Regions from separate parts of the Vreelandella sp. 2A-K22 genome, predicted to be linked through region 1. Evidence: predicted binding sites of a transcription regulator. Region 1 holds the regulator's gene; the other holds the start of a gene.
The links. The regulator FliA, encoded in region 1, starts transcription of late flagellar genes. The targets are predictions, from matches to a motif close to CTAAAGTTNNNNNNNNNNCNGCCGATA.
Positions count from the first base shown of each region.

Region 2: the regulator FliA is predicted to act here: its motif matches at 4,036-4,062, upstream of ACW17M_RS16570 (flagellin N-terminal helical domain-containing protein).

Region 1 covers NZ_JBSUGC010000016.1:40,249-55,338, reverse strand. Annotated here, with positions in the region: gene ACW17M_RS20035 (sensor domain-containing diguanylate cyclase) at 1-1,190, opposite strand, end outside; gene ACW17M_RS20030 (OmpA/MotB family protein) at 1,214-1,888, opposite strand; gene ACW17M_RS20025 (motility protein A) at 1,894-2,715, opposite strand; gene ACW17M_RS20020 (RNA polymerase sigma factor FliA) at 2,756-3,457, opposite strand; gene ACW17M_RS20015 (flagellar protein FlhE) at 3,484-3,915, opposite strand; gene ACW17M_RS20010 (C15 family peptidase) at 3,941-4,513, opposite strand; gene flhF (flagellar biosynthesis protein FlhF) at 4,510-6,693, opposite strand; gene flhA (flagellar biosynthesis protein FlhA) at 6,752-8,839, opposite strand; gene flhB (flagellar biosynthesis protein FlhB) at 8,836-10,002, opposite strand; gene cheZ (protein phosphatase CheZ) at 10,107-10,802, opposite strand; gene cheY (chemotaxis response regulator CheY) at 10,844-11,233, opposite strand; gene ACW17M_RS19980 (methyl-accepting chemotaxis protein) at 11,336-13,039, opposite strand; gene ACW17M_RS19975 (protein-glutamate methylesterase/protein-glutamine glutaminase) at 13,099-14,160, opposite strand; gene ACW17M_RS19970 (CheR family methyltransferase) at 14,252-15,090, opposite strand, start outside.
Region 2 covers NZ_JBSUGC010000012.1:79,646-94,735, forward strand. Annotated here, with positions in the region: gene ACW17M_RS16565 (glycosyltransferase) at 1-2,802, opposite strand, end outside; gene ACW17M_RS16570 (flagellin N-terminal helical domain-containing protein) at 3,093-3,965, opposite strand; gene ACW17M_RS16575 (flagellin N-terminal helical domain-containing protein) at 4,414-5,286, opposite strand; gene fliD (flagellar filament capping protein FliD) at 5,446-6,798, opposite strand; gene fliD (flagellar filament capping protein FliD) at 6,974-8,329, opposite strand; gene ACW17M_RS16590 (UDP-glucose dehydrogenase family protein) at 8,551-9,876, opposite strand; gene ACW17M_RS16595 (hypothetical protein) at 10,049-10,420, shown strand; gene ACW17M_RS16600 (serine hydrolase domain-containing protein) at 10,840-11,862, shown strand; gene ACW17M_RS16605 (YqhA family protein) at 11,885-12,445, opposite strand; gene ACW17M_RS16610 (exopolysaccharide biosynthesis protein) at 12,475-13,068, opposite strand; gene ACW17M_RS16615 (tellurite resistance TerB family protein) at 13,061-13,525, opposite strand; gene ACW17M_RS16620 (nucleoid-associated protein) at 13,562-14,575, opposite strand; gene ACW17M_RS16625 (ABC transporter permease) at 14,628-15,090, opposite strand, start outside.

The DNA of each region.
Region 1 (15,090 bases):
GCTAGAGCCCCACACTGCTCGGGCATGGCTAGCGAAGCGGTTAACGTCTCTTTGCCGATTTCGCGCGTGCACCAAGGGCCGCTATGTACATGAGTTCTTTCCAGGCGCAGCACAAACTGGCTTATCGCTTCTGGAGTCGGCGTCACACCCGCTTGATAAGCGCCACCATTCACCCACAGCACCACGCCATGGGCGCGAAACAGCTTCATCCAGATAGCCGCCTGCTCATGAAGTAACTGTTGGGGACTTTGCGGCTCGCTGCGCGTTCGCGCACTGAGCACGAGGCTATCCTGAACCCGTTGTAGGTAGCGGGCTTCTTGACGCGCCCGTAGCAACAGCATGCGCTGGGTGGCCATTTGCACGAGGGTGCGAACGGCATCACGCACGGGGGGTTCAACCGAGTGCGGTGCTGGCGAATGGCAAAACACTAGACCCCATAAGCCAGTATCCCCCTGCATGGCCAAACTGAATGACCCACGCACCCCCAGGCGATTTAAATACCGCTGCCGCTCAGGGGCAGGGGCGCGTAAAAAGCTGCCGCTAAGGCTCACTCCCGAGTAGGCGGGAGTCAGCGTTTCAGGCGGCGCATCGACGTCTTCAATTAACCGAACGGGGTAATGTTGGTAACTTTTGCGTAAGGCGACAGGGAAGTCGCTTGAGGGGAAGCGCTGACCCAACAGCGAAGGCAGCTGGTTGCCCAGCGCTTCGGCAACCATTAAACCATGCCAATCACTGTCGAAATGGCACACGGTGACGCGATCATGGCCGGTGAGCTGTTGAATAGCGTTAACCAAGCAGTCGAGCAGCTCTTCCTGGTGGGTTGCGTCGGCTAAATGCATCAGCCGCTCATTGACTGTGCCAAGCAGGCGGCGCTTACCTTGGGGGTTGAGTGGCTCAATCTCGACGATGACCTTCCCACCTGCTCGGTAAGCATAGAGCTGAAAACGCATGTAGCTATGCTTGGAACGAATAAACACCAGCGGGCCGGAGAGTTTCTGCTGCCCCTGCAACTCGCGGCGCACCCGCTGGCTTAGCCGTTTTCCTAACACATAGGCAAGAGTGTGCGGCCCATTTTCAGGGCGCTCAATACCGGTCAAGCGGGTTAAGTTGGTGCTACTGGCTTGAATGCGGCGACAATCGGCATCTAAAACCAGCAGAGCTCCAAACGACTGCAACCGCGGGTGGTACATGGACACAAACGTGGCCTCGCAATCTATTCACCCTCGACCTGCTGCCTTAGCAACAACTCTACGCGACGGTTGGCAGCTCGGCCCTCCGCCGTTGCGTTCGGTTCCATGGGTTGGGTGTCGGCATAACCGACGGCCCGCATACGAGAGATATTGAATCCTTGGCGCTCTAAATGCCTCACCACAGCGATAGCCCGCGCTGATGAAAGCTCCCAATTAGAGGGGAAGCGGGCCGTTGAAATAGGCACGCTGTCGGTGTGGCCTTCTACCGAAATCTGACCGTCAAAACGGGTCAGCACATCGATAAGGCTTTCTACCACCTCTTGCCCACGGGAAGTCAGTACAGCTTGACCGCTGGGAAATAAAAGGCTGGTATCAATACGTAACGTGACCCCTTCACTCCCTTGCGAAACACTGACACCGGGGATGGCGAGCCCATCAAACTGCGGCTGAACCCCTGAATGACGGGGCTGAATACCAGTGGCTAGAGACGCCAGCGGCAATGATGATACAGCGCTAGCCGAGCGCATGAAAGCAGTATCAGCCGCCTCACCGCCTCCCGGCGGTGTCAGTGAAAGCAGCAGCACAAAGAGCGTGATTAGCAGCGTCAGCACATCCAAATAGCTGGTTAGCCAACCCTCGTCACCATCGCCTGGCGACGGCGTCATTTCCAGTGCGTGGCGCGTATCACGGTCAAGCATCTGGCCTACCCCTTCGCCGCCGCACTAACCGACGAATCAGGCCTTGGTTTGACGCTGTTATCACGGATCTCATCGTGATAGTTAGCTACAAACGAGTTGAGGGTCTCTTCAATAAACGACGGCAGGCGGCGCTTGGTAATCAGCGAAATACCTTCCAGCACCATGTTCATGGTAATCAGCCGCTCTTCGGTGCGGCGCTCGAGTTTCACCGCAATCGGCTTAAACACCAAGTTGGCGAGTAAAATGCCGTAGAAGGTGGTGAGCAGGGCCACCGCCATGCGCGGGCCGATCACCTGCAGGTCGCCTGCGTCCATGACTTCCAGCATATTGACCAGCCCCACCAGGGTGCCGATCATGCCAAATGCGGGTGCGTAGGTGGCCATGGTACGGAATATTTGTGCCTCGGCATGCTCACGCGCTTTAAGACGGGCAATGCGCCAACGCAGCATGTCAAAAATTTCATCCTCTTTGGTGTTGGCAATGACCAGTTGGATCCCGGTACGCAAAAACGGGTTTCGGGTATGCTCCAACTCGCGCTCGACAGCACGTACATCGCCCTTAAACCAGAGTCGCGACATATCCACCAATTCGCGGATATCGTCACGCATATAGGTATTTTCGCGCCGGAATACCAAGCCCACCAACCGTACGACGCGGAGCACCTCTTTCAGCGGATAGCTGATAAAGGTTGCCGCTAGGGTACCGGTCACCACAATGGCCAAACCCGGCAAATTGATAAAACTTTCAGGGGACTCTGCGGTGAAAAACAGCACGCTCACCAACAGTAGTATGCTGGCAAATATGCCTATCAGCGTCGAAGGGTTCATCCACGGCTCCTTGCCGGTCACAAGTGAGTAAAAAGAGGTGTTATGCCGAGTCGTGTAAACGCGCGCGTAAGCGGCTGACGGCTTGGCTGTGCAGTTGTGAAACGCGTGACTCCGTGACGCCCAACACAGCCCCTACTTCCTTAAGGTTGAGTTCTTCTTGGTAGTACAGCGCCATTAGCAGCTTTTCACGCTCTGGCAGCGCTTCAATTGCCTCAATCAACGTTTGTCGTTGCTGGCCGTCTAGCAACTGCTCGAACGGTGAATTAGCCAATTCATTATTGCTAGGCTCGCCACCGTCGGCCACCAGCTCTTCAAACGGCAACAGTTGACCACTGTTAGTGTCGTTGAGGAGCTGCTGATACTCACTCAACGGCATTTCAAGGTGTTGGGCGATTTCGTTCTCTTCTGGTGCCCGTCCGAGCTGTTGCTCTAATTGACGAACGGCACTGTCAACCGCTCGCGCTGAGCGGCGCACGCTGCGGGGCAACCAGTCGCGGGTACGTAATTCATCCATCATTGCACCGCGAATACGCTGACTGGCAAACGTCGCGAACGTTGCTCCCTGGGTGGCATCGAAGCGCCCCAGTGCTTCCAGCAGCCCTACCATCCCGGCTTGAATAAGGTCGTCGAGCTCAATGCTGGCTGGCAAACGGACCTGAAGCGTCAAGGCCTGACGTCGTACCAGTGGCATGTATTGCGTCAACAGCTCACTCTGTTTGATCCTGCCTTGTGCTGTGTACATCCTCTCGCCTCGCGGCTATCCAGCCTTCACTGATAGTTCACAATCATTTGCAGCCCCTGGACACGAACAGGCCGCTGCCCCGGACGTAAAGCGAAGCGAAAATGCAACGGCGCATCCGCGGCAAACCCCGCCAGGGCAGTGGTAGTCCCCCGCATGCCAGCTAACGCAACGCACTGCTCAGGATGGCACAGCCAAGCGTTTAATAACGCACCAGGGGGATATTGAAACTGCCAATGAATACGCCCGAGCTGTGCTGACTCCACATTGTTAGCAGCAGCGGGTGGGGTAGCGTTTTGACTAGCACTTGCCCTATCACTCATCGCTACCATCAGACCTGGTATCTGGCTGCTCCAGCTACCGGGTGTCGCCTGAGCGTTTCCCGTTAACCCTGCTAGTAGACACCCTGTCAGCAGTACTGGGCTCAGTAGCAGTCTCCCTCTTAATAGCCAGCTTAGCATGCTTGGTCTCCTCAGCAGAGTGCGCTCATCGTGCAAGTACCAACAGCTCCATATTTAAGTAGTAATCAGCTGCCTCACGCAAGTTATTGAGCAACCCTTGACGCGGCAAATGCGGCTCGTGGAGCGCCAGCAAACGGCGCGGCCCGCCACGCTCATGTAATTGACGCAAGGTACGGAACATGGAAGCAAAGGTATCGGCATCGCTACTGATCCACAGTGCCCAACGGCTGTATTGATCGCAAAGTTGGGCTAGGTCGGCCGTTTCGGCCATGACGATATGAATATCCCAATCCTCAGGATCACCGGCCCAGCTTCGACCTAACGTCGACCACTGCCCTAATCTTGCTTTAACCTTGTTCACCTGGGCTGCACCACTACCCGGTAGCCCGACCACAATAAGCGGAATTTTGGGCTGGTGCGCTACCACCGTTGCTGGCTCTTCCACCGCTGCAGCTGTCGGCGTTAACAAAGAGGTAGGCTGTTCAGATTCCGGCACGTGTTCTGCCGCCGCAACATCAACTGTACCCTCAGCTTGCTGCTGTTGGCGCTGCAGGTTTGCCCACTTGCGTAGACCCGATGCTTGATCCTGTTCGCTCACGCCACGCCCTCTCGACTAACACTGCCCATTTGACGAATCGCATCTCGTGCCATAAAGGCGTAGACCAGTGCATCAAGCATGCCGGTATCGCGGCGGCGACGGCTGTTGCCTAATAGGTTGAGCAGATCGCCACGCAGCGTCTGCGCCTCCTCATCATCAGCAACATCGAGATGCCCGGCGACCGATGCCACACCGCTGGCCATCAATAGGCGAACTTCAGCATTTAGATCCCCGCTATCGGCCTCTTTTAACTGCTGCCACGCGCGACGCGTCAAGGCGGCCAAGCCTTCGCTTTGCAGCTGGGTTAACAGCAGTGAGAGCACCTCTGCTCCTAGCCGAGCGGGGGTAAGCCAGTAGCGGCGCGCCACTACTTTGGCGCTTTCCGGATCGCGAACTTCACCGAACCAGGCGAGTAGAGCCGTGCCGCTGGCGTCCTCGACTTCGGCGTAGGCAGTCCACAGTTGCACCGATTGGCCACGAAAACGCACGCCCACATGGTGCGTTAGCACACTGTCACTAAATAGCTGGCGGATAGATTGACGTTCGTGGTGAAAGCGTAACCGATGACTGGGGGCCACTTGGCTGACCCAGGTCAAGTGCTCGGCTTCCAGCCACGCTAGTGCATCCGGTTCAGGGAAGCGCGGCAGTAAGTGCACCGCTACACCGCTCGATGCCGACAGCGCGGCTAAGCGTGGCTGCCATCCTGCGGCGTGGCGATGCTGCAGCCAGGGTAGCGCCAGCCAGGCACCATCCGTGTCCAGGCCAATGTCCGGCATTGCCCAGTCGCAGCCGCGCTCATTGCGCCGCGGAAACCACGCCATCCCTAAGGTGGTCTTTGCCGATGGATAACCGGCAAGTAATGCATCCAAATGCGTTTCCTGCAAACGACTAGGCAGCGAAGCTAGGTTCCAGATCTCTTCTAATTCCGCAAATCCCGTGACACGTTGGCGCAACCTCGCCAATAGCGACGACAAACGACGCCCTTGGCCCAGGACATCCCGCGACCAGCGCGGCATTCCCATCGGCGCATCGGCACTTTGCACCCGTTCACGCTGAGGAGTCGCGGTACTCAGCGCTTGATCCACTAGCGCATCGGGGGCGGCAAGGGCCATATCTTCGGGCACCTGCTGACCATTAGAACCAAACAGGACGCGCATCCCGTGACGCATAATAATATCTAACACTGGAGCCAGACGTCCCGCCTCATCCTGTTTGGTGATAATACAGTCATCTAACTCTGCGCCCGCCGCCCGCGCGGCCTGACGGTAGCGCAGCACCACTTCTTCGAGGGTTTCCGGTTGGCTGGCAGCATTGAGTAGCAGCACCAAACGTACTCGCGAGCGTCCGCCTTGCAGGTGGGCAATCTGCTCTATCACCCGCTGGTCACGCTGACTCATGCCTACGGTGTCGATAATTACCCACTGCTTGCCCTGCAGGCGGCCCAGCAAATCGTCGATGGGCTGTTCGGCATCCAAGGCGTACATCGGGGTATCCAGCAGGCGCGCATAAATGCGCAACTGCTCATGGGCACCGATCCGGAAGCTGTCGGTGGTAACCAGCGCTACCGGGCGCGTGCCGTGGCGCATCACAAAACGAGCGGCCAGCTTGGCGGTGGTGGTGGTTTTGCCTACCCCCGTTGGCCCTACCAGGGCAACAATGCCGGTTTGGTCGAAAAAGCTTGCTTCATCGTTGAGTACGCAAAGGCGATCCATTAACTGCTGTCGCAGCCACTGCAGTGGGGCTTCGCTATCGCCGTCTAACCTGGTTAGCGATGCAGGCAACCCTGCCAGCAGCTCATCGGCAATTTCGCTGCTAAAACCCACATTCCATAGCAGTTGGCGCAGCCGCGCAGCCGTTCCGGAGGGCTCTGCTGGCGATGGTGAAGCCGCATGGGTTGACTGGCTGTTTGCCAGCAGCGCTCGCATATCCTGCATTTCGCGCAGTAAGCGCTCGCTCATCGCCTGCATGGGGTCTTGCGCTGAAGGTGCTGTCGGCGTTTCGGGTGGTGCAGGTTCTGGTGAGGGTTCAAAGTGGTCAATGGCTTCATCCGCCATCGCTAAAATTTCAACGCCCCCTTCGGTACGCCGATTTGCGACAATCAAGGCGTCTTCACCGAGCGTTTCACGCACTTGGCGCATCACATCACGACTATTGGCTCCCACGAAACGTCTAACGCTCATGATTTACCCTTGCCTGTTCTGAAAATGGACGACGCTAGCCTATCACGGCGTGCCATCTTTAACGTCCGCCGACCACTGTGGTCACTCTTAATGTGCGATCGTCGGGAATTTCAGCCTGGGACAGTACCGACATATGGCGTAACCGGCGGCGTAAGAAGCGCGATAGCACCGCCCTTAGCGAATGTTGCACGACCAGCACCGGCGGCTCGCCGGAACTTTCGTGACGCTCCAGCGCCTGCTGGGCCTGGGTCATCAGCGTTTCTGCCAACCCGGGCTCCATGGCGCCGTTGCCATTCATGGCCTGTACCAGCACTTGTTCCAGTTGAGCATCCAGCCCCATGACATTGAGTGTCTCCTGCCCCGCAAACCACTGCTGGACAATGGCGCGCCCCAGCGAGACTCGCACCAGCGCCGTCAGCTCATTAGGATCTTTTTGCTGTGTGGCGTACTCGGCCAGGGTATCGAGAATAGTGCGCATGTCGCGGATAGAGACATCTTCGTCGAGCAGGTTTTGCAAGATACGCTGCAGTACCGTCAATGAAATAGCTTTGGGGATCACCTCTTCGACCAACGCTTTTTGATCATCGCCCATTTTATCCAGCAACTTCTGTACTTCCTGACGGCCCAGCATTTCGGGTGAATGACGGTGTAACAGGTGGTTCAAGTGGGTCGCTATGACGGTACTGGCATCCACAACGGTGTAGCCATACACTTGGGCATGCTCACGCTGGCTGCTATCAATCCAGACAGCGGGCAAGCCAAAGGCGGGATCCTGAGTATGGGTGCCCTGCAGCTCGCCCGATACCTGCCCCGGATTAATCGCTAGCCATTTGCCCGGCTGTGCCTCGGCGCGGCCAATCTCGGCGCCTTTCATGGAGAGTACATAGGCGTTCGGCGGCAGCTCCAAATTATCGCGGATATGCACCACCGGCGGCAGGAAACCCACTTCTTGGGCAAACTTCTTACGTACGCTCTTAATGCGCCCGAGCAGCTCGCCTTTTTGACGCGAGTCCACCAGCGGGATTAAGCGATGGCCCACTTCCAGGCCAAGCGTATCGACCAGTTGCACATCTTCCCAACTCGCTTCGGGAGTCTCCTGTAAAGGCACCGGTGCCGCGGCAATCTCCTCCTTGACCAACGCCTTCTCTTTTTGGCGCGTTAACAGCCATGCCAGGCCAGCCAACAACGCGGTAAAGAATAGAAATACGAAATTGGGCATGCCAGGTACCATACCCAGCATGCCCATCACCACGGCAGCCAAAATCAGTACCTGAGGATTAACGAACAATTGGCTAAGCATTTGCTGGCCAATATCTTCGTTCGTATCCATGCTGACCCGGGATACTGTGACACCCGCGGCGGTGGAGATCACCAAAGCAGGGATTTGCGCCACCAGGCCATCACCAATCGCCAACAACATATAGGTCTGACCAGCAGCGCCAAAGCTCATATCGTGCTGCAGCATGCCAATCATCAGCCCGCCGATGATATTGACCACCATAATCACCAAACCGGCAATGGCATCGCCACGGACAAACTTACTTGCGCCGTCCATGGAACCAAAGAAATCCGCCTCTTGAGAAACCTCCGCGCGGCGCTTTTTGGCGTCTTCTTCGCCGATCAAGCCGGCGTTCAGATCGGCATCGATGGCCATCTGCTTACCAGGCATTGCATCCAGGGTAAAGCGCGCACCCACTTCGGCAATACGGCCAGCACCTTTGGTGATAACCATAAAGTTGATGATGACAAGAATCAGGAAGACCACTAGGCCAACAGCGAAATTACCGCCGACCAGAAACGCCCCGAACGCTTCAATGACCTTACCCGCAGAGGCACCGCCTTGGTGGCCCTCCATCAGCACCACACGGGTAGAAGCCACATTGAGCGACAGGCGCAGCAGCGTAGTAAATAGCAACACGGCAGGAAACGCCGCAAAGTCCAGCGGCTTCTGCGTAAACATGCTGACCATTAACACCATAATGGCCAGAGCGATATTGAAGGTGAAGAGTAAATCCAGGGCAAAGGGGGGCAAGGGCACGATCATCATGCCCAAAATCATGAGGATGAGCAGCGGCCCGACCAGCAGCTTCATGCGCACATCACCCATCCAGTCGCGCCGACCTACTAGCTGACTCAAGCCTTTCATGGTTGCGCCTCATTACCACCGGCGCCATGCCCGGGGCTTTCCATCTCCGGCGGAACCGGCAGGTTATCGGGGGTTGGGGGCACCTCGCCTCCTTGTTGTGATACTTGCTTGAGGCGGTAGGCCCAGGCCATTACTTCCGCCACCGCGGTATACAGTTCGGCAGGTACTTCTGCATCTAGATCGACGTGATGATACAGGGCCCGCGCCAATGGTGCTGCCTGCAAGCGAGGCACGCCTGCCTCTTCAGCGATTTCGCGAATGCGCGCAGCCACTGCGTCGGCGCCTTTTGCCACCAGCCGCGGGGCGCCCATACTGCCTTCCTGATAAGTCAGTGCTATCGCGTAGTGCGTAGGGTTGGTAATGATGACATCCGCTTCGGGTACTTTGCTCATCATCCTGCCCCGCGCCATGGCCTGCTGCTGCTGGCGAATGCGTGCTTTCACTTGCGGGTCGCCTTCGGACTCTTTGTGCTCACGCTTAATCTCTTCCTGACTCATGCGCAGCTTCTTAGCATTGTCCCAGAGCTGGAAAGGGACATCGATCAAAATGACCACGATCAACACCAACACCATTAGCCCAGCTGCCTGAGCCGCCATGCTTAGGGCATTGGTCAGCGCTTGCTGGATAGGCTGATCCATTAGCGCCATAAATTTGCCGATGTTGAAATACAAAAACGTCGCAGCCACGCCCCCCACCAGAAACGATTTGGCAATCGCTTTTGCCAATTCGATCAGTGCCTGGGTGGAGAAGATACGCTTTACGCCCTTAATAGGGTCTAACTTGGAAAACTTGGGCTGCATCGATTTACCCGATATCAGCCAGCCCCCCATCAGCCCAGGGGCTACTAACGCAATGATGGCTAACAGTAAAAACAGCGGCATCATGGCAAATAGCGTGCGCTGACCAAGATCCAGCGCATTGACCAGCATCGGCGTACTTTCCATTGCCTGGCGGCGCTCAAACAAGAAAGCTTGTTCCATCACCGCACCCAACTGGTCGTAGAGCATGTTGCCCATGCTATAGAGGCCAATCACACCACCCAGCAAAAGTAAAAACGTATTTAACTCGCGGGAACGGGCAACTTGGCCCTCTTCACGGGCTTTCTCTTTCCGCCTGGGCGTGGCCTCTTCGGTCTTTTCCTGGTCGCTATCGTTATCTGCCATACGGGTATCCGGCCAGGTGAAGCAAAGCTTATCACGTATTCAGCCGTCCATAGGGACGGCTGAATGGCGTACTTGCGTGCCCAGAGGGCGTTTAATAACGCATCTTAGAAGCCTAATTCGTCCAATAAGTCGTCTACTTGATCTTGCCCAGAGACGGTATCAGGGACATTATCCTTCACTTGCGGCCCATTCAAAAGCTCTTCGTTACGCCGTGCACTGTCGCTTTTCCACTGATCCTCGGCCTTGCGCTGCAGCGTTTCTCGTGCATGGGCGCCCGGCGCGTTATCGATCAACACTTGCACCAACTGATGTTCGATCTCATGGATCACGTCCATCATCTTCTTAATCACTTGGCCGGTCAGGTCCTGAAAGTCCTGAGCCATCATGATTTCCATCAGTTCTTTGTTAGTCGCTGAAACCACATCGGGCACTTCGCTAAGATAAGTGCGTGTCTCGACAACGAGCGCTTTCGCCTCATCCAGCTCTTTCGGTGCTTCAAACCACTCGGCCCAGCGTTTATCCAACGCTTCCGCCCGGTCTGACAACTGATCCTGCAGCGGCTGCGCACGGTCAACGGCATTGAGCGCTCGATCTGCTGCCTGCTCCGTCATGGTGGCGACATAATGCAAGCGGTCGCGTGCATCGGGGATGGCTTCGGCCGCCTTCTCAATCTCTTTATCAAGCCCCAGTTCACGCATGTTTTCGCGCAGCATGCGCGTCAACTTACCGATGCGATGAATTAAGTCTTCGGCGGCTTGTTCGGACGATTGGGCAGAATCGGACTGCTCATTCTGGCTCATAACGTTGTCTCCTCGTTAACCAAGCACATAGGCCCAGTTGCTCACATACCCAGTTTGTCGAAGATCTTATTGAGCTTTTCTTCGAGGGTAGCGGCAGTGAACGGCTTGACGACATAGCCGTTAGCGCCCGCCTGAGCAGCCGCTATAATGTTCTCTTTCTTCGCTTCTGCGGTCACCATCAACACAGGAAGGTCTTTCAAGGCGTCATCCTGACGGATCTCCTTGAGCATCTCCAGGCCATCAAGGTTCGGCATGTTCCAATCGGAAACGACGAACTCAAACTTGCCGGCACGCAGCTTATTGAGCGCATCTTGTCCATCTTCGGCTTCATCCACGTTGGTGAAGCCCAACTCCTTAAGCAGACTACGTACGATCCGACGCATGGTGGGAAAGTCGTCTACAACCAGGAAACTCATATTCTTATCTGCCATGGGTCATCCTCTAATCAATCAGTATATGGCACAAGGGCGACTGAAAAGTACAGTCAGGGGTTTAAAACGGCTACTTTGAAACGGCTCTTTCAAAACGGTTCTTCAGAATTCCTCCCACTCTTCGTGGTCGCTGCGCTGCGAGGCTGGAGCTGGAGCTGGGCGACGAGCTTGCTGGTCGGCCCTAGGCGCAGGCATAACGTCCGTTGCTGGCGATGAGGAAGGCAGCGCCTGATGGGACGCCCCCTGCATACCTAACAGCTTAAACACGGCTACGGCTTGCTCCAACCGGTTGGCCTGTTCCTCAAGGGAGGCCGCCGCCGCAGAGGCTTGCTGTACCAGCGCGGCATTTTGTTGGGTGACTTGATCCATCTGGCCCACGGCTTGGCTGACTTGCTCAATACCGTCACTCTGCTCTTGGGAGGCAGCGGAGATTTCATCCATGATATCGGTAACACGGCGCACTGCAGTAACCACATCCGACATCGTGGTACCGGCCTGCTCGACCAGAGTGGAGCCTTGCTGAATTTGTGTTACCGAAGCATCAATCAGAGTTTTAATCTCTTTGGCCGCATCCGCACTGCGGCTGGCCAAATTACGCACTTCCCCCGCCACCACCGCAAATCCGCGACCTTGCTCGCCGGCGCGGGCGGCCTCTACCGAGGCGTTGAGAGCCAGAATATTGGTTTGAAAAGCAATTGAGTCAATAACGCTGGTGATATCGGCGACTTTTTTCGAGCTGGTGGAGATACCGTGCATAGTTTGCACCACTTGCTCCACCACTTGTCCACCGCGCTCAGCCGTGGTGGAGGCGTCTGCTGCCAGGGTGCTGGCTTGACGAGCATTGTCGGCGTTCTGTTTTACCGTCGCGGTCATCTCTTCCATGCTGGCCGCGGTTTGTTGAATCGATGCCGCCTGCTGCTCCGTGCGTGAGGAGAGGTCAGCGTTGCCGCTGGCAATCTCACGGGTGCCGTGGTGAATTTCGTTACTGCCTTCACGCACCCGGCCAACGATATTGGTGAGGTTTTGCTGCATGGTGCCCATAGCACCAAACAAACGGCCAATTTCATTTTTACCTGCTTCCGGCAGCGGGTTGGTCAAATCAGCCTCAGCAATCGCATCAAGCCGTTGGATTGCGCCTCTTAGCGGCGCAATCACTGTACGGCGTAAACCTAGGTAGATTATCAAGGTCATCAGTAAGGCAAAAATCACCGCTCCAGCATTGATCATGGCAAACAGATTGCCTTGGGCATCCGCGTCAGCGCGAATGGTATCTACCCGCTGGAAGCCGTAGGCCACAAACGCCGTCATACTTTCAGATAAGATATTTATCGGCTCTACCAGCTCATCGCGCAGGTTGTTGTAGCTGGTTAAGTCCATATATTCAAAGGTATCGTGCTGTTGTTTAACTAGCCCCATTACGGTATTAAAATCTTCAATTAGGGTGTTCGCCAATGCCTCGCCTTGCGGTGAAAATGAGTTTGCCGCAAAGCGCTCGAAACGCTTTTCAGAACGCTCGATGCGATCAGCGGCAACGGCAACCTGCTCATTGGATTGCTGGGTCTGCCCTACCATCAGGTAGTTGGAGGCAGTTTCCATAGCCAACATGGCTTGGTTAAGCAGCGAATCGGCGCGATTCATCTCATTTAACTGCGCATCGCTGATACCGCTTAGCGTGGCTAAGTTATTTTGTGAATTGCGATCGGCCACCACACTCAAGCCCGAAACCATTAAAATCAGCACGACAAAGCAGCAAAGCGATGTGACCACGGCGGCGTGAATACTCAAGTTGCGCAGTAAACGGTTCATTGTGATTTCCCTTGCGAGCTTATTTAGTTTTTATGATTACTAACTTTTTATGAATTGCACTACACACGCTGGGCGCGGCCGGAGGCGGCGATCAGCGCCATCATTCGCGAGGGAATGTCATCTAACGCCACCACTTCCACAGCCCCCCCGACAGCAATAGCTTCACGGGGCATACCGAAGACCACACAGGTCTGCTCATTCTGGGCAATGGTGGGTGCGCCCGCTTGACGCATCTCTAGCAGCCCTGCCGCACCGTCCTTACCCATACCGGTCAAAATGACACCGATGGAGTTCTTGCCCGCATGCTGAGCCGCTGAATGGAACAGCACGTCTACCGAGGGGCGGTGGCGATTGACCGGTGGGCCGCTATCTAACCGCGCTACGTAGTTGGCACCGCTACGCGCTAACTTAAGGTGTTGATCCCCTGGGGCGATATAAGCGTGCCCAGGTAGAATCCGCTCGCCGTCGGCGGCCTCTTTCACCGTAATCCGGCACAGCCGGTCTAAGCGCTCCGCAAACGAACGGGTAAAACCGCCAGGCATATGCTGGGTAATCAAAATCGCCGGGGCGTTGGCGGGCAGCGGCTCAAGTACCGCACGAATCGCTTCGGTGCCCCCCGTAGACGCGCCAATAATGATCAGCTTTTCACTCGACACTAACGGGGCTTTCAGGGCTTCCGGTGGCGGAGTGTTTTTATGCCGCGCCTGACGAGGCCGCGAGCGCGCAGCGGCGCGCAGTTTTTCGGCAATCTCGTCAGCGTACTCCATCATCCCATTGCGGATGCCCAGACTCGGCTTGGCGACAAAATCCAGCGCGCCAAGCTCTAGCGCACGCAGGGTAATCTCCGAACCGCTTTGGGTGAGCGACGACACCATCAATACCGGCATAGGACGCAGGCGCATCAAACGCTCAAGAAAATCCAAGCCATCCATGCGTGGCATTTCCACATCAAGGGTGAGCACATCAGGATTGTGCTGCTTGATCAAATCCCTGGCGGCAATGGGGTCAGGCGCTACCGCAACGACTTCCATATCGGGCTGGGAATTAATAATTTCCGTTAACAAATCGCGAATTAGCGCCGAATCATCGACACACAACACTTTGATCTTGGCTGCGCTCAAAGCACGCCTCCTCTTGCTGTAGACGCCTGATGTGTTATTGCAACCGCCGGAGCCACAGCGCCTAAAGCGATTATAAAGACACGATAGTTATTCATTTTTTGGCCAGGTTATAAACGGTTTGACCACGCAGCTTGAATGCGTCGCTGATATACGAGAAGTTTTCCGAGTGGCCTGCAAACAGCAAGCCATCGGGCTTCATCAGTGGTGCAAAGCGTTTAAGAATTTTTGATTGAGTATCTTTATCAAAATAAATCATGATGTTTCGGCAGAACACGGCATCAAAAGGGCCTTTAATTGGCCATTGCGGCGCTAGCAGGTTCAGTGGCAAAAACTCCACCAGTGCGGATACTTCTGGGCGAATCCTTGCAAAGCCCGCATGGTTACCCGTTCCTTTCTGAAAAAACCGCTTTACCCGTGCCTCATCGATCTTGCGCACCTGTTCCAGGGGATAAACGCCAGCGCGAGCCCTGGCCAACGCATCCGTATCGATATCGGTGGCGATCACTTTGGCCTGCGACGCTTTAGCGCCCAACGTTTCTAACAATGTCATTGCCAGCGAGTAAGGCTCCTCCCCGGTGGAGGCGGCCGAACACCAAATAGTGACCGGGTCTTGTTTGTTCTTTATATGCTCAGCCAACAGCGGAAAATGGTGCGCCTCACGAAAAAAGGCCGTGAGGTTAGTGGTCAGTGCATTGGTAAACGCCTCCCACTCCTTGGCTTCTGGCTGACGCTCCAAGCGCACCAAGTAGTCAGTAAAGCGCGTCATGCCATGGTGGCGTAGCCGCTTTGCTAGGCGGCTATAGACCATTTCACGTTTATGCTCAGCCAGCACAATGCCGGCGCGCTGATAAATCAGCTCGCGAATCCGTGTAAAATCCGCATCCGTCAGTACTAGATCGCGCTCAATCTGACTGCTCGATGTCCACTGAC
Region 2 (15,090 bases), on a different contig from region 1:
AATATCGATTTGTTGCTCTTCCCAAGAAGAGGTGTTTAGAATAGTCAAAAGATCATGTGAAGGCACTTCAATCTTTTCTATAACATCATCTATCTTAGTATTTTTAGGAAAATTTCCTTGTGCATGTTTTATAACATGTTTTTTATCAAATGAAGAAAAACCACTAGGCACTCGGTAACTAGGCGAATCGTGTAAATACCTTTTTGTGAATAAGCTGTAGTAAGTTGGCTTAATACGATAAAGGCTCAGCAGTGAATCAGGACCGACGGCATAATTAGCGATGTGAGCTTCGGGGTGAAGAGCATAGTTTTTCTCTAAGTGCTCTAGGATATTACTTTGTGGCTCAATGAGAAGAATCTTGGTCTTCTCTTTGTTACGCATAACAACTTCATAGATTGGGTCGTTAATACACCCATCATTTGCACCGACTTGAACCACTTTTGTGTAACTTTTATTATCAATAATAGTTTGCATATTTCGCACATACAAACTCGCATCGTTCACTTCTTTAACATTGATTTTGTTATCATCATTATTGTCCGGGTGCTGAGATAATAACTGGTCTGAACCGTCGCTATCTTGCTGTTGCTTTGAGATACGCGGGAGTAAATCTTGTGCTTCAAGAAATTCCAGTGCCTTCTCCTGACTAACATCGGCTATCAGTTCAAAAGCAACATCATGCGCCGCAAAGCCTGCACTCAGTATAAAAGCAAGCTTGGTCTTATTTTCGTCGTTTAGAACTCCCATTCGCTCATGGCTGGGGAGAAATAGTACATCGGCACTTTCTTGCTCAGTGGCACAAGGTGTGCGGGCGTTCAGTTCTTTTGGCAAATGGCTGTAATGGCAAATATTATGGAAGCGATAAAAGCGAAAGCCATTTCGGCTGGCCCAGTGCTGTAGTTCAGCCAGGCTGGGTTGCTTTTCATGGGTGAGCTGGAAGGGAACACGCGCCTGAATCAGCAGCGTGTCTGCAAGTGACTTTTTACCATTTTCCAGTACGGCCATGGCATCGCTTAGCTCATCAAGAATAAGCCAATCCAGGCTTCCCAGTCCGTCAATACTATCCAGCGCCACTGTATTAATTGCTAGCTCAGCCAAAGGCTTTGCAGCCAGATGGTGGCGTTTGGGAAGCTTTTCGGTCGGTAGCGGTGTAAGCGTGCTGGTCATTTCGGGGGCGACGCAAGCATGCAGCGTTGTAGGTTCTCCATCACCTAACAAGGCATGCTGGAATAACTGAATATAATCGCTGCCTTCGTATTGCTTGGCATCCTTTACTTCGCTGGCAGGGTCAAAGGCGACTATGCCAAAGGCTTTCGTTGACGCCATCTGGTCGGCAAGGCCGCTTTTGATCAAACTGGCACGGTTGTCGAGCACCATGATTTTACCTTTGATTTGCCAGGTAAAATCATCGTTAAGCCATAAACGGCTCCCTTGCGCTTCTTTGTCCTGTTTGGTTCCTGGTTGAGTGCCAACCAACTGTTGCAGAGAGTTATCGACCTTGAATTCAGGCTTGCTTGCACGGCTGGCTAGGCGCTGGCGATGACGTTTTTTCTGGCTAATGGCAAAGTCTTTGTTGCCAGCGCGCCCCCCTACCAGGGGCGTTAAAGCGTTAATTAGCCGCTCAGTGGCGCGATCAAGGTGATGCTTCTTTTTACCTACTTGCCAGGCTCGCTCCACATAATTCTGATAAAGTGCTTCGTCATCGAAAAAGCTGATGACTGCGTCGACTAGAGGTTGAAGCTCGTCGTCACTGAGCAGATGCTGGTAGGGTTCTTTATAGCACTCATCAGGGAAGTCAAAAGCAATACCAGCGTCACCAATCATTTCGGGCATACCACCGCGGTTGGTAATTAGCGCTGGAATGCCATTAAGCATAGCTTCTGCTAACATACGCCCAGAGCTTTCCCACCATAAGCTAGGCGCCACTACCACACGGGCACGGCTATAAGGGCCACGCATATCACTGGTGTTAGGCGTCACCATGACATTACTTAAAGAGCTACGCTGCTCTCCCATTCTGCTTGTGGTCTCCCGCAGCACAGCTGGCCAGTCGGCCCGGGCTTCTACCACTTCAAGCTTAATATCGGGTCTTTCTCGCTCCAGCTTTTCTGCCAGTTGCACAAATACGCTGACACCTTTTTGCCAGCTAGGGTTAACAAACAGCAGTCGACTGCGCTCATGGTGTTCGGCAATGAAGTTTTCCGGAGCGATGAACTTACCCACCGGCTTGGCGACATAGCCCACCGATTTGCGGTACATATCCGCCGTGGCTTGGCTGTCGGTAAGGATTAAATCAACATCACGACACCAGCGTGATGCCTTATAATTGCCGTTGGCCAGATAGAAGGCGACAGGAATACCGCGGTCACGGGCTTCATCGGCAATTAGCAAGTCCAGGGTTTGGCCACCGTAGAACCACACAACATCAGGCTTAAATGAATCCAGCATATAAAGATACTGGCTATACCATAGCCCTTCTTCATGCGCTGTAAAATGATTACGATTATGGCTGTAGCTGACCACCAATTGGTGAATTAGCGGGCTATCCTCGGCTTCAATCAATTGATGCAAGTGAGCGTTCAGGTCTGGGTATTGCTCCTTGAGTCTCCCCATTCCCTTGGGGTTATCAAAAATGGTTGCCCCCAACACTTGAACTTCATAGCCTCGCGCCACCAGCTGTAGCAACATTTGCCGCACGGTCATGCTGGCACCGCTGGAAGTATCCAGCAAACAGTAAGGATTGGCCCAAAGCAAGCGGGGTTTGCGTTTTTGAGTAGCGGATGCTGGGGTGTTCTTAACCATAAAGCGGCTCACAGGGAAAAATGGCAATTTATCTAGTTTACCGCGTTAGAACAGTGGGCAAAGGCGCGAATGCCCCCGTATTTAAGTAGGTGTTCTCTCGATCAGTACTGCTCCGAGGTTGGAACAAGCAACAAATTGAGATTTTAAATATAAGCTGCTCGCGATTACTATCTCTAGATAAATCGTCAGAAGCACAACCGCATCGCGATTATCAGGCTTGCATGCAAAAAAAACAGGGCTCTACTGGAGCCCCGTCATTACTTTCTTTTATAACATTACCAGCTAAAGGATTAGCCCAGCAGAGACAGTACAGACTGCGGCGTCTGGTTAGCCTGCGCCAGCATGGAAGTACCTGCCTGCTGAAGGATGTTAGCGCGCGTCATATTCGATACTTCCACCGCATAGTCGGCATCTTCTATGCGCGAACGAGCCTCAGTCAGGTTGGTCGACGTCGTCGCTAAGTTATCAATTACCGAGTCAAAGCGGTTAAGCGTAGCACCCAACGTCGCGCGGTTGGTGTCCAAAGCTGATGTAGCTGTGTCAACGGAATCGATCAGGTTTTGGAAGGCTTGGGCAGCACCACCGCTAGCTGCACTAACAGCAGTAGAGTCGAACGTGGAGCCTGTAATTGCAGAGTTGCCAGAAGCAAGTGCTAGGCCTGCAACTGTTGCATCAACTGTTGCCACTTCAATAACATCTTCAGCTTCAGTATTAGAACCAACCTGAATACTTAAGCTAACGCCACCAGAATTCAGCAGGTTAGTGCCGTTGAAGTTATTACTATCAGCTACACGATCAATCTCGGCCAGGCGTTCATTGATTTCGGTTTCAATGGCTGCGCGATCATCTGCAGTGTTGGTGTCGTTGGCACCCTGTACCGCTAGCTCACGAATACGCTGCAGGTTGTCGTTGACTTGGTCAAGGCCGCCTTCCATGGTTTGCACCAGGGAGATACCATCACTAGCGTTACGGCTAGCCTGATCCATGCCTTTGATTTGGGCAGTCATTTTGTTGGCGATGGCTTGACCAGCGGCATCGTCAGAAGCGCTGTTGATGCGCAGGCCAGAAGACAGACGCTCTTGCGCTTTGGCCAGCATAGACTGGGAGTTGGACAGGTTATTCTGGCCGATCAGGGCAGTAATGTTAGTGTTGATTACAGACATGTGTGTGCTCCTCGAAATTTAACTGGCCTTATGGCCTGCTTTGCGGCACTTGCGTTGCCGTTATTATAATTAACGGCAGCTCCACCTAATTCTTTAGAAAAAAACGCTCTTTTTTATGAAAAGTGCTGTAACTTATCTAGTTACTTTTCATAGTGCTAAGCATGCACAGACGCCCTCCCCTTCTAGAGTTGCCGCATACGGCCGTACTTAGTAGCTATACGGCATAGCCACTAGCCATCCATTACAGCCACTTTGACTGCACGGTCATGTTAGCGCCATCGAAAATATTTAGTAGGCAAGAAATAGAGGCTTAACAAAGGCACATAATGCTTATTATTTCAACAGCAATCAGAAACTCAACAACATCGAGATTAACAAGCTTAAATGCAAAAAACGGGGCCTATTGGCCCCGTCATTACTTTCTTTTGCAACATTACCAGCCAAAAGATTAGCCCAGCAGAGACAGTACAGACTGCGGCGTCTGGTTAGCCTGCGCCAGCATGGAAGTACCTGCCTGCTGAAGGATGTTAGCGCGCGTCATATTCGATACTTCCACCGCATAGTCGGCATCTTCTATGCGCGAACGAGCCTCAGTCAGGTTGGTCGACGTCGTCGCTAAGTTATCAATTACCGAGTCAAAGCGGTTAAGCGTAGCACCCAACGTCGCGCGGTTGGTGTCCAAAGCTGATGTAGCTGTGTCAACGGAATCGATCAGGTTTTGGAAGGCTTGGGCAGCACCACCGCTAGCTGCACTAACAGCAGTAGAGTCGAACGTGGAGCCTGTAATTGCAGAGTTGCCAGAAGCAAGTGCTAGGCCTGCAACTGTTGCATCAACTGTTGCCACTTCAATAACATCTTCAGCTTCAGTATTAGAACCAACCTGAATACTTAAGCTAACGCCACCAGAATTCAGCAGGTTAGTGCCGTTGAAGTTATTACTATCAGCTACACGATCAATCTCGGCCAGGCGTTCATTGATTTCGGTTTCAATGGCTGCGCGATCATCTGCAGTGTTGGTGTCGTTGGCACCCTGTACCGCTAGCTCACGAATACGCTGCAGGTTGTCGTTGACTTGGTCAAGGCCGCCTTCCATGGTTTGCACCAGGGAGATACCATCACTAGCGTTACGGCTAGCCTGATCCATGCCTTTGATTTGGGCAGTCATTTTGTTGGCGATGGCTTGACCAGCGGCATCGTCAGAAGCGCTGTTGATGCGCAGGCCAGAAGACAGACGCTCTTGCGCTTTGGCCAGCATAGACTGGGAGTTGGACAGGTTATTCTGGCCGATCAGGGCAGTAATGTTAGTGTTGATTACAGACATGTGTGTGCTCCTCGAAATTTAACTGGCCTTATGGCCTGCTTAGCGGCGCTTGCGTCGCCGTTATTATAATTAACGGCAGCCCAACTCAATTCTTTAGGAAAAAATGCTCTTTTTTTATGTAAAGTACTGTAACTTTTCAGTTATTTCTCAACTGCACGCTTAGTTGCTGTTCTGCATATTACTCAGCATGCTGAACTGCTGGGAGAGATAGCTGCTCATGGAGTTCATTTGGGCGATCAAGCCATCTAATTGCCCAAATTGCTTGCGATAACGTTCGACGCTCCGCTCAATACTGCTTTCCATACGCAGTTTCCGCTCTTCCAGGCTGTCTACCCTTAGCTCAGCGCTATCAACCGAGCTTTGAATAATCCCATCTTCCTCAGTAATTGCTTCAAGCGTTGCATTTAAGCGCCCTGCAAAGCCGCCTTCTTCCGTGTCACCCGCAAAAAAGGTGGATAGCCCCTCAGGGTTATTAGCGATAGCATCGTCTAACTTATCCTCATCAACTTTTAGACGTCCACGCTCATCAATGGCAATACCCAACTGAGAAAGTCGTGAAATATCGCCTGTTCCGAGGTTGTCAGTGATATCCCGACGTAGACGGTCTTCAATGGTACGAACGGTGCGGTCGCCAATTAGTTCGCCAGACGTTTCGCCTTCGCCGTTGTATGCGGTCATTCGGCCAACGGTGGATTTCATTTCGTTGTAGTTTTTAACGAACTCGTCAATCGCGCCTCTCAACGACTCTTCATCGCGCTCAATGACCAGCGTAACGGAGCTACCAGAGGCCGCCGTGAGGTCAAGCGTTACGCCTTGAATTGCCTCTTCAACGCGGTTGGTTTTACTGGTGATAGCAATGCCATTAACATTCAGTTCAGCGTCCTGACCTGAACGCTGGGTGGCTGCATCCATGGTCAGCGATGCCAAGCCTGAGAAGCCCTCCAGCGAAGCATCTTGGCCTGTTTCCTTTGAACTCAGCGCTAAACGGTACCCAGTGCCATCATTAACGATAGAAGCAGTAACACCAGCCTCTTTATCCGCGTTGATTTGGTCACGAACATCCGCCAGCGTACTGCCTGCTGAAATATTAACGTCGTAGCTTGTTTGTGTACCACCAGCACCAAAATTAAGTGTAAGCGTCGCATCGGCAGCCGTTAGCTCTTGATCTAGCGCCACGCTATTAGAAGCTGCGCTGCCTGCGCGGGCCAATTGAGTAACGGTGACTTCATAGCGCCCTGCGTTAGCGGTTTCGCCTGCTGTTGCCAACACGCCATCGCCCGTCACGGTGCTTTTTTGCTGCTTAAACGTAGAAGCATCATTCAACGCAGCGATGGAGGCTTGCACTCTATCCATTGCCGACTGAAGGCGCCCATAAGCAGATATTTTAGTTTTCTGAGCACTTTGCTGCTCTAGAATAGGCACAAGCTTTTGGCGCTCTGCCGCTTGAAGCTGATCCACCAAACCTGAGAGATCCAACCCAGAACCTACACCGAGTGCTGTGATCGATGCCATGGGGCTCATTCCTTATAAGAAGTAGAGAAAGGTGTCTAGGTAACCTATCGGCTACGGAAGAACAAACTTTAGAGGTAATGCCTTTTTTAAGCTGTTTTTAAAGCATTGCAAAGAAAAATGCCCAACACATAGTGCCGGGCATTTTGTAAGCTATTAATTTAGCTAGCTTATCTGCTTAACCTTGGTTTTGCTGCCCCAACACAGCAAACTGCTGGGTCAAATAAGCGCTTGTCTGGTTCATTTGCGCCACCATACTATCCATTGCTTGAAACTGCGTGCGATAACGCTCAACGGTTTGTTCGATACGGTTTTCAGTGGTCGCAAAACGATCTTCTAACGAACTAACGCGGCTTTCAGATGAGCTAACGGCGCTTTCAAGCCGACCACCTGTACCCACAAGGCCCTCAAGCGCTGAAGCTATTTGGCCTGCCATACCACCTTCCTCACTATTGCCAGCAAAGAAACTGGCTAACTGGTCTGGCTGAGTAGCAACAATGCTATTTAACTTATCTTCATCAATTTCCAGCTTGCCATCCACTTGAAGTGAAATACCAATATCGGATAACACATTAAAGCCATCTCCGCCGACAACAGCACTGATTGTTTGGCGAATCTCTCTTTCAACAGCGCGAGTAGTTGCATCAGCATTCAGCCCTGCCGCCTGGCCCGTCTCTGGATCAAAGGCTGTCAAAGTCGTAATGGTCTCTTTAAGCGTGTTGAAATCATCGACAAAAGCGGTGACCTGCTCGCGAATAGCTTCGTCATCCTGCTCAACGGTTACAGTGCTCGTCGCGCCAGCCTCAGCAAGGTTCAAGGTAACGCCTTGAATTGCACCTTCCACTTGATTGGTGGGGCTAACGATATCGATTCCATTGACGTTAAACGCTGCATCCTGGCCCGCTTGAACCACCTGTGCATCGGAGGTTGCGACGCCAGCGGCTAGAATGTCAGAAAAATTAGTGCTTTCAATACTCGCGTCTGCGCCGGTATCGGTAGCATTAACGGAAAGCCGATATCCTTCGCCATCATTGATAATTGAGGCGTTTAAGCGGCCATCGCTCTGTTCATTAATGGCGTCACGCATATCTTCAAGAGAACTGCCGTCGGGGATAGTAATCGTGGTCAGGTTTCCATCAGCGATAGTAAAATCTAAAGACTGTTCGCCCGTCACTATACTTTCTACTGCTGTTTCCAGACGCTCCGTCACCAAGCTACTGGCAGTAGCTAACTGATTGACCTCCACTTCGTACTGGCCTGGCTGAGCCTCATTACTGCTAACAGCACCAACTGCACTGCCTTCTACATTGGTTGTCAGGCTATCGAATGACGACCCATCATTAAGGGCTTGAGCAGAGCTTTGAAACTGCTCAAGCGCACTTTTAAGCTGACCGTAGGCAGATATCTGCGTTTGCTCAGACTTAATCTGCTGCGCAATGGGCTCAAGCTTTGCTTGTTCTGCAGTTTTTAATTGCTCCAGCAAGCCGTTCAGATCCAAGCCAGAACCGATGCCTAATGATGTAATAGAAGCCATAGAACCAATGCCTTTTTTGAATACATGTAGCTACGATTCGCGTTCCTTCATTAAGCAATACGCAGCACTATTTTTAATACGACTACCTTAAAACCTCGGCTAGGTGAAGAATAACTTAAATATTCTTCTTCTTTTTTTTCGTATTAAGACGTTGTTTAAAGTAACAAAGCGTAACAGCCATCATCAATTAATGAGAGAACCCACAATAATAGATTCCTCTTTTAGCTGCTCTCTCTCCCCACCCCAACGTAACGCATCCCTGCTTCTTTAACGGCACTTGGCGTGTACAAATTACGCCCGTCGATGACGACTTTTCCAGCCAATTGGTCGGCTAGCCAATCAAAATCGACACTGCGAAACTCTTTCCATTCGGTGCAGATAACCAAAGCATCGGCACCTTTAACTGCCTGAATCCGGTCGCCTGCTAGCATCAGGTCATCCCGCTCCCCGTAAATGCGTCGGCATTCTGCTATGGCTTCGGGATCAAACGCCTGCACCTTAGCGCCCGCTTGCCAGAGTGCTTCCATTAACGTACGGCTTGGGGCTTCACGCATATCATCCGTATTGGGTTTAAAGGCCAAGCCCCATACTGCAATGGTCTTACCGCTTAGATTGCCTAAGTTATCTTGCAGTTTTGTGAACAGGGTCTGCTTTTGGCGTAAATTCACTGACTCGACAGCGCTGAGCAGTTCCGGCGTATAGCCTAATTGACGCGCGGCACGCTCTAACGCCTGGACATCTTTGGGGAAGCAGGAGCCGCCGTAGCCGCAGCCTGGGTATATAAAGTGGTAGCCAATACGTGGGTCGCTGCCAATCCCTCGGCGTACGTCTTCAACGTCAACTTCGAGGCGTTCGGCAAGATTGGCGATCTCGTTCATAAAGCTGATTTTGGTGGCGAGCATGGCGTTGGCGGCATATTTGGTCAGCTCTGCGGCCCGCACGCTCATAAACATCAGCTTTTCGTGGTTGCGGTTATAGGGGGCGTAGCACTCTTGCATATGGGCTTTCACCCGCTCGCTCTCCGTACCAACGATAATCCGCGCGCCACGGGTAAAGTCTTCAATCGCCGCCCCCTCCTTCATAAACTCAGGGTTCGAACACACATCGAATTCGAGTGATGCACCGCGCTGTTCGAGCACATCACTGATAACGGCGTGGACTTTTTCCGCAGTGCCCACCGGCACGGTAGATTTATCAATCACCAGCTTATAGCTATCCATATGCTGGCCGATCGTGCGCGCCACCTCTAATACATAGCGTAGGTCGGCACTGCCATCTTCATCGGGCGGCGTTCCCACGGCGATAAACAGCAGTTCGCCATCGGCTACCGCCTGGGCAGCGTCGGTAGTAAAGCGTAAACGGCCAGCCGCCACGTTATGGGCAACGATAGTGCTTAGCCCTGGCTCGAAGATCGGCACCTCTCCGCCATTAAGCTGATCAATCCGATCAGCGTTAACATCCATACAGGTGACTTGATGACCAACATCGGCTAAACAGGCGCCTGCGACAAGGCCGACATAACCGGTTCCGAATACACTGATATGCATGACTTATTAACTCGCTAAAATACGTGGTAGCGAGCGTAGCACATTGACCTACCGTTGATGAGTTCAATAGTGGGAGATTCTCTCTAAACTATAGACCTTGGTCTAACATCGACTTTGGTTTATAATGCGCTGCAACAAGCCCGACTTGGTGCTGACCGCAGGAGAACATGCTATGACTCCGAGACTTATGACTTCAGAACCTACGCCTCCAGAACTGACGAAAGAACGCTCTACTCCATCGTCTTATGGGACATCGACCACCGCAAACGTTCAACGTAGCCTTCGCCAGTGCTTATCGATTGCCGCTGAGCTGCTCTACGATCATGGTCATGTGCTCGAAACCATTACCCTTCCCCAGCGCGGCTTAGCCCGCCGCGAATTGTCGGCACTTAGTTCTGCCGCGCCCACCTGGGCAACCTGCCAACAGGTGATGGAAGACAGTGAGGCAGCAACCTTTAATGAGTATGGCCGTTTTGTATTAACCTGCCTTGGCCGCGAATTGATGTTTGATATGTTTGGCCAAGGGGCCGCTGACTGCGCCTAATCCCTCTGCCACCAAGCATTGCTGCCCTAAACAGCTGATCAAAAAAAACGCCCATAAGCGAAAGCTTTGGGCGTTTTTTGCTTGGTCTTATGTTCTTCAGGCTCGTTTTTAAAGCCTGACCCTATAAGACCTAGTTCTATGTAGCTTAGCGCAGGCCGAGCATTGACAGAATGAACAGCACAACCACGATAAGGCCAATAATGTAGATAATATTACGCATAGGGCACTCCTTGCTTATTGCGTTTTAGGGAAATCAAAGGCTTGCTTACCCATTAGCCAACACCTCCAGCCTAGCAGGCTTTTTCTGCTTTTGCGTAATGTCGCTGCATTTCCCTCTTAGAAAGTGGCTGTGCTTATGCTGTGGAACCTCTGCTACTTCTAAGCCTCGAACCTTTGCCACTTATACCGAAGGTGTTGCGATGCGCGCTACTGCTTTGCTTGTTTCGTTTGCTGTTACTTCGTTGTTACCCACCGCCTATGCAGCCGCTAATGAACCTTCTGCAAACACACTCCAAACGCTAGAGCGGCAAACCCGCCAGCTTAACCGCGTGCACAGCGTGGTAGTGTCCTACGACGGTGAGATTATCCACGAGCTTCACCAAGGTGGGCCAGGGGTGGCGTCGCCTGCCAATATTAAGTCGCTGTCCAAAACGGTGCTGGCTGCCATTACGGGTGCGGCGATTGAAGCAGGCATCATTGAATCAACTGATCAACCCATGATGGAGCTGTTTGGCGAACATCTACCTAGCGGTATTGATCCACAAGTTGGTGACATTACCGTGGCGCACCTGCTCGCCCAGCAGGCGGGGCTTGAGCGCACTTCTGGCAGCAACTATGGCGCCTGGGTGGCCAGCGCCAACTGGGTGAACGATGCGATGACGCGCCCATTCGTGGATGAGCCGGGTGGGCAGATGCTCTACTCCACCGGCACCAGCCATCTACTTTCCGCCGCACTCACCCACGCCAGCGGCGAGACGACCCATTCCCTTGCCCAGCGCCTATTGGGTGATCCGCTTAATATCACCATTCGCCCCTGGCTACGCGACCCCCAAGGGATCTACTTTGGCGGCAACGATATGCAGCTCTCGCCACGAGCACTCATTGAGGTAGGCGAGCTGTATCGTAATGATGGCGTCGTAGTGAATGAAGCAGGAGGCGAGCAGCGCGTTCTGCCGGAGGGTTGGGTGGAAGAATCATGGCAACCGCGCGGTACATCGCGCTGGACAGGCGACGGATACGGCTATGGTTGGTTTATTACGCAGTTGGCAGGCGAAGACGTGTACTACGGACGTGGCTACGGCGGCCAGGCACTTTACGTTATTCCAGAGCGTGAGATGACCGTAGCGATCACCTCAGACCCTAACCCACCCTCGCCGGGCGGGCAGTTCCAGCAGCGGTTAAACAGACTGGTAGAAGGTTTGTTAGCTGAAAATGATGAGTAGCACAGCCAGGTCGCGGGTGCGCTTACTCGCCTTTGTGGCCTAGGCTCATCAGGTAGAGCGCGGCTGCCAGTGCCAGCACTGAAAGCGCTAAGTAGATAGCTTCCAGGGGCGTGGCAAAACGGATATCCACCACGGCGCGGAAAAACTCAATGATCACCGCTAGAATCACCACCCGGGCGATTTTATCTTTCAGTTGGTCTAATGAAGCGACGTTAAACGGGTGGCGCAGATTACTCGCTTCGGCTTGGTCAATACGGGAGACAAACAGTCGGTAAACACCTAAGCCGAAAATCAGCAATACGATGGCAATCAGATAGATGTCCACCGCAATGATGATATCGGGCACCAGGCTGTCGTGAATGTCCTGGGTGCCACCCAATAGGTAGTAACCCATCACGTCGGCGACTACCTTGAAAATATCCACGGTACCGACGATAAACAGCATCAATGAACCCAATAAGCTGGGCACGACCGCCAGCATGACCAAAAAGCGCGAATTCCACAGCGCTGTTTCAATGCGTCGCTCCCAGCGATTCTGGCTCTCGGGGGGGTTAGGCGGCGGCGTTGAAACCGGATCAGTCATGGCATACTCCTGTTGTTATATAAAAGTTGTTATATCAGGCTCATCGTGATCAATACACAGGTGGCGACGAACAGCACGAACCCCAGCAGTAGCACGATACCATCACGGGCAACCAAGCCTAACCCCAGCAGGGTAAGCGCAAGCCCCGCTCCGTTGGCCGAAAAGGGAATAAACTCCATCGGCGGCATGGCCAAGGCAATCAATAAGCACATCAAGGCAGTTACCCGGATACCGATGTAGCCCGTCAGCCAAGGTAATCGCACCCGCAATAGTCCATCTATCCAGCGGGCAGGCTTTTTCATCAGCTGAATGCCTTTATCAAACTTTTGACGGGAGAGAGAGCGTTTTAGCAACCAACGGGGCAACCAAAACGCCTCACTTCCCGCTAGCAACTGCACGGAAACCAGCAATACCAATGCGGCCATTAAGGTCGGCATGCCGGGTATATCGCCAATGATCGGGGTGAGCGTGATCAGCCCGGCAACTAACAGCAGCGGCCCAAACGAGCGCCGCCCAACGGCGTGAACAACATCGTCAACGCTGACCCGCGAAGCATCCTGCTCCATACGCTCAATCGAGCTGATTAGATCCATTAAATTCGAGTCTTCGTTGCGGTTATGCATCGGGTTTATTGCGCTCCTCTACGTGCAGTTTGGTACGGATAAAATCGCTATGGCTAACATACAGTAAATCCGCCAAGCGACGAATACGGTGCTCTTCAAGCGGGTCAACGCTGCCATCGGCCCAGGCCAGCTGCCACATTTGCGCGACCAGCTCACAGCGCTGGTCGTAGTTATAGTGTTCTTTGATCAAGCTAACAAACTGGTAATGATCGACGGCCTCATCCACTTCTGTTTGTGCCAACGTCATCAGCTCTTCCACATCGCTAGCGCTGAGCTGGTAGCGCTCGGTCAGCATAAGGCGCAGCGCGGCAAGCTCTTCATCAGTGGTGTCATAATCGGCGCGGACGATTTCACACAGCAGTGCTGCGGTGGCCAGTTCCAGGGTAAGCGTTTGATTTTCGCGCTGCTCGGGTTGCGCCAGCGAGCGCTGGAAGAAATCACTAATGGCGTTCAGCATAGGGGGCTCCTAGGTAGCTACAGCGTCGTCCTTACCTCAATCCTTCTTGGTAAGCTGCTCTCTTAACTGCTTGGGCACTTGCTTGATAATCAGGCGATCCTGGGTGGCGTCGTACTCGATACTTGAGCCCAGCAGGTGCGAATCAAAGCTAATCGAAACACCACCCGCTCGGCCGGTAAAGCGGCGGAACTGGCTCAAGGTGCGCTTATCGGGGGGGATTTCCGGCGAGAGCCCGTAATCGGCGTTGCGAATATGGTCGTAAAAGGCTTTCGGCTGCTGTTCGTCCACCAGCCCAGAAAGCTCTTCCAAGGTCATTGGCTCGCCACGGCGAAGCTGTTCATTGGCGTAATCCACCAGCGTGTCGGTTTTTTCTCGGCTCACCTCGTCGTCGTAATCCTCTTTCTCGACGTAGTCGCTAAACGCTTTTAGCAGCGTGCGGGTTTCGGCCGGAGCATCGACGCCCTCTTCCATACCCAGCAATGCGACCAAACCCTCAGCGAGTTTTTTACCGCCGCGATCTTTGAGGAACGAGACATACTGGGCATTCGGTGCCTCGCTCTGCCATTGGGTAAGATTGATACGCGCCGCCAGGGTAAGCTGGCTGGTGTTGAGCTGGGCAGCAGGCACCGCGTGGTGGTCATCATTAATGCCAATCCCTTCGCGCTGGTGCACCAATGCCATCAGCAGCGTTTCAGTATCACCTTGGCGCTGGTGGCTGAACACTAAGTAACCACTCACTGACAGCTGCTCTTGAAGCTGTTTGGCGAGCCGTTCGGCCAGTGCCACTGACAGCTCAACAAAGCTCTGCTCACCGGCAAGATAGTCACGTAGCCACACAGCCAACGGCCCGGCCTGCTCGCCCTCTTCGGCAAAGCGCCCCCAGCCTTTGGGCTTGGTATTGTAGGTGTCGTTGAGCGCACCCACCAAGCTCGCCATTACCGAGTCGTCGCTGGTATTAGCCTGTTCTGACTGGGGGGCGGCGGTGAGGGTCAAACGCTCACCGTCAAGCGTCGGGTCAAGGCGGTGCACAATACTTTGCAGTAACGGCATAAGGGTCTACTAGCGCTCCATGGTGAAGAGTGAATAGCAAGCTGGATGGCAATCAGGGTTTAAGACGATATCCGGTACGGAAAATCCAGCCGATAGTACCCAGGCAAGCTACGAGAAATAGCGCAATCATGCCCACGCTTGCGGCCAGGCTAACGTCGCTGATGCCGTAAAAGCTCCAGCGAAAGCCGCTCACCAGATACACCACGGGGTTTGCCAGGGTAATGGTTTGCCAAAACGGCGGCAGCATATCAATGGAGTAGAAGCTGCCACCCAAAAAGGTCAGCGGGGTGATCACTAACAGCGGCACCAGCTGCAGGCGGTCAAAGCCATCGGCCCAAATGCCGATGATAAAACCCAGCAGGCTAAAGGTGACAGCCGTCAGCACCAGAAAGAACAACATCCAAAACGGGTGGGCGATTTCCAACGGTACAAACAAGCCCGAGGTCGCCAAAATAATTACCCCCAGCAGAATCGATTTCGAGGCCGCCGCACCTACGTAGCCAATGACAATCTCT